One region of the Peribacillus aracenensis genome, then DNA from elsewhere that is predicted to be linked to it. Evidence: riboswitches for the same ligand, from Rfam matches in the RefSeq annotation. Region 1 holds a riboswitch; the other holds the start of a gene.
The links. Region 1 has a riboswitch for S-adenosylmethionine ahead of N0M92_RS13345 (Na+/H+ antiporter NhaC family protein). Riboswitches for the same ligand answer to the same signal wherever they lie in the genome.
Positions count from the first base shown of each region.

Region 2: linked by a shared signal. The riboswitch ahead of N0M92_RS10315 (5-methyltetrahydropteroyltriglutamate--homocysteine S-methyltransferase) and the one ahead of N0M92_RS13345 (Na+/H+ antiporter NhaC family protein) in region 1 are both predicted to bind S-adenosylmethionine.

Region 1 is NZ_JANZMJ010000011.1:113,799-119,229, reverse strand. Features, by position in the region: gene hutG (formimidoylglutamase) at 1-386, shown strand, start outside; gene N0M92_RS13355 (hypothetical protein) at 675-830, shown strand; gene N0M92_RS13350 (SOS response-associated peptidase) at 891-1,562, shown strand; SAM riboswitch class I at 1,816-1,923, shown strand; gene N0M92_RS13345 (Na+/H+ antiporter NhaC family protein) at 2,112-3,428, shown strand; gene N0M92_RS13340 (chromate transporter) at 3,657-4,202, opposite strand; gene N0M92_RS13335 (chromate transporter) at 4,250-4,873, opposite strand; gene N0M92_RS13330 (LysR family transcriptional regulator) at 5,134-5,431, shown strand, end outside.
Region 2 is NZ_JANZMJ010000008.1:24,184-29,614, reverse strand. Features, by position in the region: gene N0M92_RS10320 (hypothetical protein) at 179-700, shown strand; gene N0M92_RS10315 (5-methyltetrahydropteroyltriglutamate--homocysteine S-methyltransferase) at 849-1,952, opposite strand; SAM riboswitch class I at 2,262-2,363, opposite strand; gene N0M92_RS10310 (hypothetical protein) at 2,530-2,958, shown strand; gene N0M92_RS10305 (glycerol-3-phosphate responsive antiterminator) at 3,124-3,666, shown strand; gene N0M92_RS10300 (MIP/aquaporin family protein) at 3,893-4,717, shown strand; gene glpK (glycerol kinase GlpK) at 4,739-5,431, shown strand, end outside.

The sequences.
Region 1 (5,431 bases):
TCGGAATTCAGAAGCAGGGGAATACGAAGGCACTGTTTGAAACTGCCGAGAGAAGTAAGGTCGATTACATATTGGAAGAAGATTTGTCATTGAATGAAATGGATGAAACTAAGCGGCGGATAAATGAATTCGCTAAGGAATATGACTACATTATTCTTACATTATGTACAGACGTTATTGATTCAGCCTACGCACCTGGGGTAAGTGCTCCATCGCCTTTTGGACTGAATCCGAAATTGGTCCGTGCCATTATCAGGCATATCGTATCGAATGAAAAGATCCTCTCCTTTGATATCTCGGAAGTGAATCCTTCGTTGGATGAAAATAATAAAACCGTTACATTGGCAGCACATTTAATAAATGAGGTTTTACTTCATTTTAAATAATGAATGGCTTTCCAAAATGCCATCTTCATAATCATCTATCTGTATGAAGCGAAAAACCTTTTACAGCGCCTGACTGTCCATGAATCATTCATGGGCAGTCTTTTTTACGCCGCCAATTCAAGGATTTATGCTCCCGGGCTTTGTTCGACTAACCCTTTAAGGTGTAAAGGAACCTCCATGCGGCCTCTTCATTAGTAGATTAACCATGCCTCTGCCAGAGTTCAATACTGATACTTGTGGATTTTTAGTTTATAATAACAACCATCTAGCCTATTGAGGGGGGATTCCATGAATGAATATAAAGTAACGGTAAGGAATGGCAGTACCTTGATTTTGTCGGAAATCATTAAAGCTGAGGATGAAAGAGAAGTCCTTGGCACCCTTTTGATTTCCAGCGAATTATTTAATCAGCCATTTACCGATATCAGGATTTTAGAACGCTGATTTGTGCCTGCTTGCTCCATTTGTTACACTGTAATAAATCTTAATACGGTAGGCGATATTATGTGTGGACGTTTCACCCTTTTCACTGACATTGAAGAAATAAAAGATCGGTTTGATATACAAGGATCATTTGATGAGGAATACCAATTCAGCTACAATATTGCTCCCTCCCAATCCGTGTTATCCGTCATTAATGACGGGGCAATGAACCGACTTGGATATCTTCGGTGGGGACTCATTCCTTTCTGGGCAAAAGACGAAAAAGTTGGCTATAAAATGATCAATGCCAGAGCGGAAACCATTGCAGAGAAAGCAAGCTTCAAGAATGCGTATAAGAAGAAGAGATGCTTGATAATCGCTGACTCATTTTACGAATGGAAAAAGACACCAGAAAGAAAAATACCGATGCGAATAAAAATGAAGAATCATGCTCCATTTGGAATGGCCGGTATATGGGAATCCTGGAAATCTCCCGAAGGCCTCAGCATTTACACGTGCTCCGTTATAACAACCGTTCCTAATGAGCTGATGACCAGCATTCATGATCGTATGCCTGTCATCCTTAAACAAGAAGATGAAAAAGACTGGTTGAATCCATCCATTAATGATCCTGCATATCTGCAGCAGTATTTAAAGTCATTCGATTCGGAACAAATGGAAGCTTTTGAGGTATCGACTGATGTGAACTCGACTAAAAAAAATTCACCTAATCTAATACAACAAATTTGCTGAGAGGTCATTAGACCTCTTTTTATGTTAATTCCGTCCCGATTAACTGCATATGTCAAGATTCCTAATTAATCATTAAGAAGTGCATGTGAAATACTTTAAAACTAAACCTTGCGAAAATAGACAAAATGCTGTACTCTTATATTTGCTTTTCAAAACGACTTCGATGTCACTTTCACAAACTCAGATGGTTACAGCAAGTTTGGTACTTTTCTGACAGGCATCGTTATATTTGATAAATTATATAAATTTGATCTTCTTATCAAGAGAGACGGAGGGACTGGCCCGAAGATGTCTCGGCAGCGGACTTAATGGGAGTGCTGTGCCAAATCCAGCAGGCTGATTTTCGCCTGAAAGATAAGGAGGGTGTTTTTTATAAATTAAAAGACCTCTTCTTGTTGTTAAATAGAAGGGGTCTTTTTATGCCGGCAGTTTTTTAGCTATAGCTCCATGACTGGAGAATTAAGTTCAAGTTGGTGTTATTTGCGAAAACTGTTAAAAGGATAAAGGCTATGACACATGTCATGGGAAAAATAAAAAGAGGTGTACATCATGAGTGCAAACAATAAAGGGAATCCATGGGCATTGATTCCATTTGTCGTATTTTTAATTTTATTTATAGGGTCCGGAATCATCACTAAAGATTTTTATTCTTTTCCGGTGATTGTAGCCATTTCTATTGCATCAGCAGCTGCATTGGCAATGAATCGGAAAGAAAGTTTCAATCAAAAAGTTGATATTTTCTGTAAAGGTGCAGGGGACGCCAATATTATGTTAATGGTTATCATTTTCCTTTTAGCCGGCGCTTTTTCAGAAGTTGCGAATGGCATGGGGGCGGTTGAATCAACGGTGAATCTTGCCTTAGCCGTTTTTCCGCAAAATCTTTTGATGGTAGGGATATTCATTATCGCTTGTTTTATTTCTCTATCCATGGGGACAAGCATGGGAACGATTGTAGCCCTAGCACCTATCGGGGTCGGAATTAGCGAGCAAACCGATATTTCGCTTGCCCTTTCAATGGCGGCCGTTATTGGTGGTGCGATGTTTGGGGATAACCTATCCTTCATTTCAGATACGACAATCGCTGCAGTTCGAACACAGGGAACGAAAATGAAGGATAAGTTTAAAGTGAATTTTTTCATCGTTTTACCTGCGGCCATCATCACATGTGCTATCCTAGGAATATTAACGATGGGTGAACAAGCCGAAATCACCCAAAATTCTTATAATTGGGTGAAGATTCTTCCATACCTTTGCGTATTGATCACTGCATTGGCAGGAGTCAATGTGTTCCTGGTCCTTTCCATCGGAATCGTCTTTGCCGGAATCATCGGCTTGGCTGATGGAAGTTATCAACCGTTGGGTGTCATTCAAAAAGCTGGTGAAGGAATGGCGGGAATGTATGAAATATCCTTCCTTGCCATTTTAATTGCAGGTATGGTTGCTGTAATCAAACATAATGGTGGCATTGATTATCTACTCCAACTCGTGACCCGAAATAGCAAATCAAAAAAAGGGGCGGAATTCAGTATTGCCGGGCTTGTTGGCTTGACGAACCTTTCCACGGCAAATAACACGATTTCGATTATCATTGCCGGGCCACTTGCCAAAAACATCGCTGAAAAGTATGGGATTGATCCGCGTAAATCGGCGAGCATACTTGACGTTTTTGCCTGTTGTATCCAAGGGTTGATACCATATGGGGCACAACTGCTTGTTGCAGCAGGGGTAGCAAAAATCTCTCCGATAAGCATCTTGCCGTATTCATATTACCCAATACTAATTGGACTTTGTGGAGTCGTGGCCATCTTGATTGGTTATCCACGGTTTCAGTCGGGAAATGATGAATCGAAGAAACGGACTTCTTAAAAAGAGGATAATAATGAAAAAAACACCCTGAATCATTGGATACAGGGTGTTTTCTGTATGGGTGAAATCTTCGCATTTATGTCAGTATCAGTGTTCAAAAAGTAATCAAGGCAGTTTTCAATTCATCTGTTTGGTATTTCTTTTATTTATGGTATTCCATTTTATTCATAACCAAAATAACTGCTTCATTCCGGTCCATATTATTAATGGTTTTGCATGCGGCATTTGTCATGAATAGAGGACAACACCAACTAAACCAGAAAGTATAATTACATAAGCTGGGTGCCAGCGTAATTTCATCAGGGCAAATAACGATAATCCAAAAACGAGTAATAAGCTTATCGTATGCCATGAAAAGTTAGGGGCTATCATATGATTGGAAAGTGATAAACTGATTGCTGCAAAGAGGATTAGACTGGTGACAATGGGTCTTAATCCATAAAACATGGATTGAATAACTGGATAATGATTCAATTTGCTGAAGAAGGTGGCTATAACGGTCACGAATATAATAGCAGGCAGCAAGATTCCGAGAGCGGATGATATGGCTCCTGCTAATCCAGCAGTCGAATAGCCAACGAGAATGGCACTATTGGCTGTAACAGGTCCTGGGGACATCCCGGAAATGGCGATTATATCGGTAAATTGCTGCGACGTCAGCCATCCATGCTGTGAGACTTCCGATTCTATTACGGGAATCATGGCGTATCCGCCTCCGAACGATACAAAGCCGATAATAAAGAAGGTGCTAAACAACTCCCACAATTCCATCATTCTATCACATGCTTTCTTGAAAATTAGTTAGACCCTTTTTGATTTACCTATATGCCAGCACCCATGAAAGGTTCGAAATCATTTTCTTCTTTTGTCATATCTTTTCTGTCCAATTTGACATCGTATCCTAATTTTCTCTTGATGGAGATTGTTACAATACCCACTACAGCTCCTGCCAATATAACGATCACAGGGTGAAGAAAGAAGAGGACCGGAATTCCTGCTAATAAAATACAGAAAGTTGATTTGTCTACAACAGCCGTTTTTCCTATCTTGATAGCCGCATAGGCGATGATCGCTACTATGGAAGCTCTGATCGAAATGAATGCGGATTCTATCTTCGGATTATCCTGAATGAAAAAATACAAAATGCCTAGGAGCAGAACAATTAAAAAGGTAGGTAATGAAACACCGATCATGGCTGCCATTGCCCCCTTCATTCCGGCAATTCGATGGCCGATAAAGGTGGCGGAGTTAATGGCGACAGCTCCCGGTACGGACTGAGATAATGCAAAAACATCCGTAACTTCTTCGCTTTTCATCCATTTCCTCTTTTCGACCACTTCTTTTTCGATTAATGGGATCATCGCAAACCCGCCTCCGAATGTGACAGGTGCTATTTTAAAAAAGGTCCAAAATAAAAGAAAAAGAGTTTTCCATTGTCCTTTCATTGATATCAGTCACTTCCTTTGCCGCTAAGTTTAAATCTTATTACTAACATATCAAAGAAAAAGAAATGGGTAAATTGCAACAAAATCATCGGGTATAACAAAACGTTATACCCAGAAGATTTATCCGTTTTATAAAGAATGCCGCCAATAATTTAATAGCCTCACTTATTCAGGGATGCAGCACTCTTTTTTCATTTCACCATTTACCTTTATGATGCTATCATTTTAATGAACTATCTAAAAACATGGAGGTCGTTTTCTTGAAATTAGAAAATCTAAAAATGTTTTGTTTAGTGGTGGATGAAGGAAGCATAAGCCAGGCAGCGAGGTTAAGTTTCCTATCTCAACCCGCTGTAACAAGACAAATCCATCAACTGGAAAATTACTATAACACTTTGTTATTCGACCGTGAGGAAGGAAGGCTGAGAGTTACAGAGGCAGGAAAGTTGTTATACCCTTTTGCAAAAGCTATTGTAAATGACTTCAACCATTCAAAAGAAGTGATTCAGCAATCAACTGGCAAGTACAATGCAAACCTCATAGTAGGGGCATCCTTGA
Region 2 (5,431 bases), on a different contig from region 1:
AAGCTGGAGTCAGGCCTAAAAACCTGGAAACAACCCGGATTAAGCAGAAGGAGAACAATAGCACTTGTGGTAAGCGATATATCACTACTGTGAAAATTTACTAGTTATAACGAATGTGGGCAGGGTATCAGAGTAGCATCTGGTAAGAAATTGCTCAGGTAAGGAGGGTTGCATAAACGTGTTTGGTCTCTCTGATATCATCAAATTTCTATTTTCCTTTTTTTTGATCATGCCGATCGTTACGCTGATACATTTGAGCGGGCATATTTTTTTTGTCACGATCTTTGGGGGATCAGAAAAGAAAATCTTGATCGGTTGTGGCAATAAACTTTTCGCCTTTCGGAACATAGAGGTGAGGAAATATTATTTTTGGAATGGGACTTGCGAGTTCAAGGGATTGAAACATGATAATCGATTGACGAATACGCTGATCTATTTAGGAGGGGCTATCTTTAATTTAGTCAGCATGCTGATCATCTATAGCTTAGTGTATCAGGATATCCTGGACAGCTCGGTGATCTGGTATCAATTCATCTATTTTTCTTTCTATGTTATGTTCTTCTCGTTGTTTCCGATGTATTTCTCGGACGGGTCGCCTAGTGATGGGAAGGCCGCGGAATTGGCCTTGAGGAACAAGCTGGAAGATAGGGTTACGGATGATATATTTGTGAAGAAAATGGATGATGATAGCTGCAAGTAAAAAAGGGACGTGCTGGTGGCCGTTCTTTTTTGTTTGCTCTCGGATTTTTGGATGAATGTCTTTTACGCTTTTTATTATAAACCTAATCGGCACGCTTATATTGATGCCGATTAGGTTGTTCGAATGGATTAAAGTCTCCGCTAAAAAATCATTCCCATACTTCTTTTGCTACATCAACGACGAATTTCAGCTTTTCCCATTGCTGTTCTTCGGTCAGCTTGTTGCCGTGATGGGTGGAGGCGAAGCCGCATTGCGGGCTTAAGCATAATTGTTCGAGAGGAACGAAGTGCGAGGCTTCTTTAATGCGTGCCTTAACAGCTTCCTTGTCTTCGATTTCCCCATTTTTTGAAGTGACGACACCCAGTACGACCTGTGCACCGCCATTTGGTATGTATTCCAATGGTTTGAAGTCCCCTGAGCGTTGATCATCATATTCCAAGAAAAATCCATCCACTTTTTCTTTTGCCAATAAAGTTGGGGCGATACGGGCATAGCTTCCTTCAAATGCCCAAGTCGACTGATAGTTCCCACGACATAGGTGTGTAGTGACGACAAGGTCTTCTGGTTTGCCTTCCAATGCGCCATTAATTACGCGAAGTGCAAGATCGATTAACTGTTCCCTCGTATATTTTCCATCTTTGAACTGGAAATCCGGAGCTGAAAGTCTGGCAATATATACATCATCCAATTGAAGATAACGCACACCTGCTTCATAAAAGGCCTTCAAAGCATGCTGATATGCTTTGATGATATCATTTGCATAGTCTTCAATATCAGGGTAGATGTCTTCATTATGAATGCCTACAGCAAATAATTGATTCGGACTGGGAATGGTTTGCTTGGCAACGGCGCGTCCGTTCACGATTTTGTTCAATTCAATGAAGTCACGAATGAAAGGATGTTCAGGATTGAATGAAACCTTCCCGGTATTGCGTACGTTATATCTCTCTGTTTCCACACCATCGAACGTGAGCCCTTTTTCAGTCACATATCCCTCGATGCCATTTAAATGTTCGAGGAAGTCAAAGTGCCACCATGTACGTCTGAACTCACCGTCCGTCACGGCTTCCAATCCAACTTCAATTTGTTTTTCGACAATCCGATTGATTTCTTCGGTTTCAACTTCACGAAGCCGCTCTGCTGAAATGGTACCTTCCTTAAACTGCTTTCTGGCAACATGTAAACGTTCTGGTCTTAATAAACTCCCGACGTGATCGGCCCTGAATGGTGCTTTCGTTAATGTGATGGACATGTTGCATTCCTTCTTTCCTTTTAAAAATAAGGCTGTTTTCGCATACTTTGTTGCTATTTACCAAGTAGTGAGGTGTGGTTGATTTCCCCTCCAGATGCTCGCTTTCCGCGGGGCGGGCGGTGAGCCTCCTCGGCGTACACGCCTGTCGGGTCTCGCCTGTCCCGCTGCTCCCGCAGGAGTCTCGCACTTCCGCTCCAATCAACCTTAAATCGTTTCATTTTAAAAACAACAATCTTTACGAAAAGAGCCAAAAATAAAAAACCTCTTCTTAAAAATAAGAAGAGGTGTTGGCAACCAAGCTATATACTCTTCTTATCTTCAAGTTTTTACACTTCTGGAATTAGCACAGTACATGATCAGTCTGTTGCTGAGGCATCAAAGGGCCAGTCCCTCCACCTCTCTGGATAAGAGTTGTCTATTAAATTAATTATGACTATACAGGTAGTTTTTATAAAGGTCAAGGGTTGAAGGTGGAAGATTTTGAATATACCGATTATTGATATGTGTTACTACATCAGGGAACCCGGCATATGCTATAACCGAAGATTCATATGAGCGGCAGGAGGGGAATGCAAGGATGAGTACATTCAGTCCATTCAAAAATGGTATAACGATAACTTTAACTGAAGCCATGATAGAGAAAATCATAAGAAGGAAATCATATGGTCAGGATATTAAAGTCGAGATTACGCCAAAACATATCGTGCTTTCCGGAACGACGGAAGTGAAAAAAATGATGTTTAAGAAAAACGTAGCTTTCCGGATTACATTAAAACCGGTTTCTGTGGAAAAAAGAACGATTTTATTTGAATTAGTGGAAATGGAACCAATTGACAGGAAAATCATCAACCAAAAAATATTTAACAGACCGCCATTTTTTGAATTTGAAAAAAGAACGATCAAAATGAATGTTAATGCCTGGAACATCGTGAGAAAAATTCCCGTTGGCACAATTAAATCGTATGAACTCGTCGAAGGTGCATTGAAAATGAAACTTACTTTATGATCGAGTTTACATACATCCTTAGCCGAAAACTATAAAGGGAGTGCCAGGTATGATAGTGTTATGGTGATATGGGTCATGAAAAAAATGTGTTTGATAAATCAAGCTCTTTAAAATATACTAAATGACTTGAAGTTTTGAGTTTTTCTGGGAATGAGGAGGATAATGATGGATCAGAAGATTTTGCCTGCTTCAGCAAGCATGAAGGATTTCGAAAGATTTTTAGAGAGTTCCTATGAAATAGGTGTGTTTCTTGATTTGCATATATCACAATTGAAAAACGTAAGTATGATGGCAAAGCAGCATAATAAGAAAATGATATACCATGTCGATTTGATCCATGGCATAAGAAGTGATGAGTACGCGACAGAATTCATTTGTCAGGAATATAATCCATATGGGCTGATTTCGACTAAATCAAACGTTATATTGAAGGCGAAGCAAAAGGGGGTCATTGCCATCCAGCGAATCTTTTTAATAGATTCACATGCGCTTGAGAAAAGTTATAAGCTGGTGCAGAAAACCAAGCCGGATTATATCGAAGTATTGCCGGGCGCCATGCCATGGATGATAAAAGAAGTGAAGGAACGATTGCAGACACCGATTTTTGCAGGCGGCCTCATTCGTACTTCGGATGAAGTCCTGAATGCCCTCGATGCGGGAGCATCGTCAATCACCACTTCCAAAACTGAATTATGGGATATCGTTTAATAGGGGAAATTGAAAAAAATTACAGAAAAATAGATAAATTCTTCACAAATTATTGACAGCGTTTTCATAAACAAGTATATTTTACAGTACAAGTTAATAGATGTGACGGAGACTAGGAGATTCACAACAGATCTATTCATAATTTATATTATGAAGATAGTTCTGCTGTGAATCTCCTTTATTTGTTGGCAAGGTTTAAAAAATTATCAGGGGAGGGGTTTTATTCATGACTCCATTTTGGGGAGAAGTATTAGGTACGATGATATTAGTTTTATTCGGAGCAGGCATTGGGGCTGGTTCATCCTTAAAGGGGTCCTATGCAAAAGATGCCGGCTGGATCGTTATCACGATTGCGTGGGGATTGGCTGTTACCATGGGTGTTTTTGCAGTGGGTTCCATAAGCGGGGCGCATTTAAACCCGGCAGTCACAGTGGGGTTTGCCATTATTGGGGAATTTCCTTGGAGTGATGTGCCCGGTTACATCGTTGCCCAAATGATTGGCGCAATCCTTGGAGCAACTCTAGTATTCCTGCACTATTTGCCACACTGGAAAGCTACGGATGATCCAGGAGCGAAGCTTGGTGTGTTCGCGACATCACCTGCAATCCCGCACACATTTTCAAATCTATTAAGTGAGATGATTGGAACTTTCATCCTTATTCTTGGTTTATTATTTATAGGTGCCAATCATTTTACAGAGGGTCTAAACCCATTCGCTGTCGGGTTATTGATTGTCGTGATCGGGATGTCACTTGGCGGAACGACAGGATACGCGATTAATCCGGCCCGCGATCTGGGGCCGCGCATCGCTCACTTTTTGCTGCCGATACCGGGCAAGGGCAATTCGAATTGGGGCTATTCATGGATTCCGGTCGTTGGACCGATTATTGGGGGTTCACTTGGTGCCGTTTGTTATAAAGCGTTCTTTATGGGAGAAATAACAGCAGGATTTTGGTCTGTTTTGGGTGCAAGCCTGGTACTATTGATATTAGCCTATGCATTTGGAAAAAAACAGTCGCATGAAATGGAAAGCAGAAATATTGCCAGTTAATTAAAAGGAGGGGCATACACAATGGAAAAATACATTTTATCATTAGATCAAGGAACAACGAGTTCGCGGGCGATTTTATTTAACGAAAAGGGGGAAATCGTCCATTCCTCCCAAAAGGAATTCACGCAGCATTTCCCTAAACCAGGCTGGGTCGAGCATAACGCCAATGAGATTTGGGGATCGATCCTGGCAGTCATTGCCGGAGTACTATCTGAATCCGGTGTAAAGCCAGAACAAATTGCCGGGATCGGGATCACCAATCAGCGTGAAACGGCAGTCGTTTGGGATAAGGAAACAGGTACCCCTGTCTATAATGCGATTGTATGGCAGTCCAGGCAAACAAGTGAAATCTGTGATGATTTGAAGGAAAAGGGACTTAATGATCTATTCCGGGATAAAACGGGATTGTTGATAGATGCTTATTTTTCCGGAACGAAAGTGAAATGGATCCTCGATAATGTCGAAGGGGCCCGGCAAAAGGCGGATGAAGGCAAGCTGTTATTCGGTACCATCGATACTTGGCTGATCTGGAAGCTATCAGGAGGCAAGGCTCATGTAACGGACTATTCCAATGCATCCCGGACATTAATGTACAATATCCATGAACTGAAATGGGATGAAGAACTGCTCGAGATATTGACTGTACCAAAATCGATGCTGCCGGAAGTGAGGCCTTCTTCTGAAGAATATGCACGTACGATCGAATATCATTTC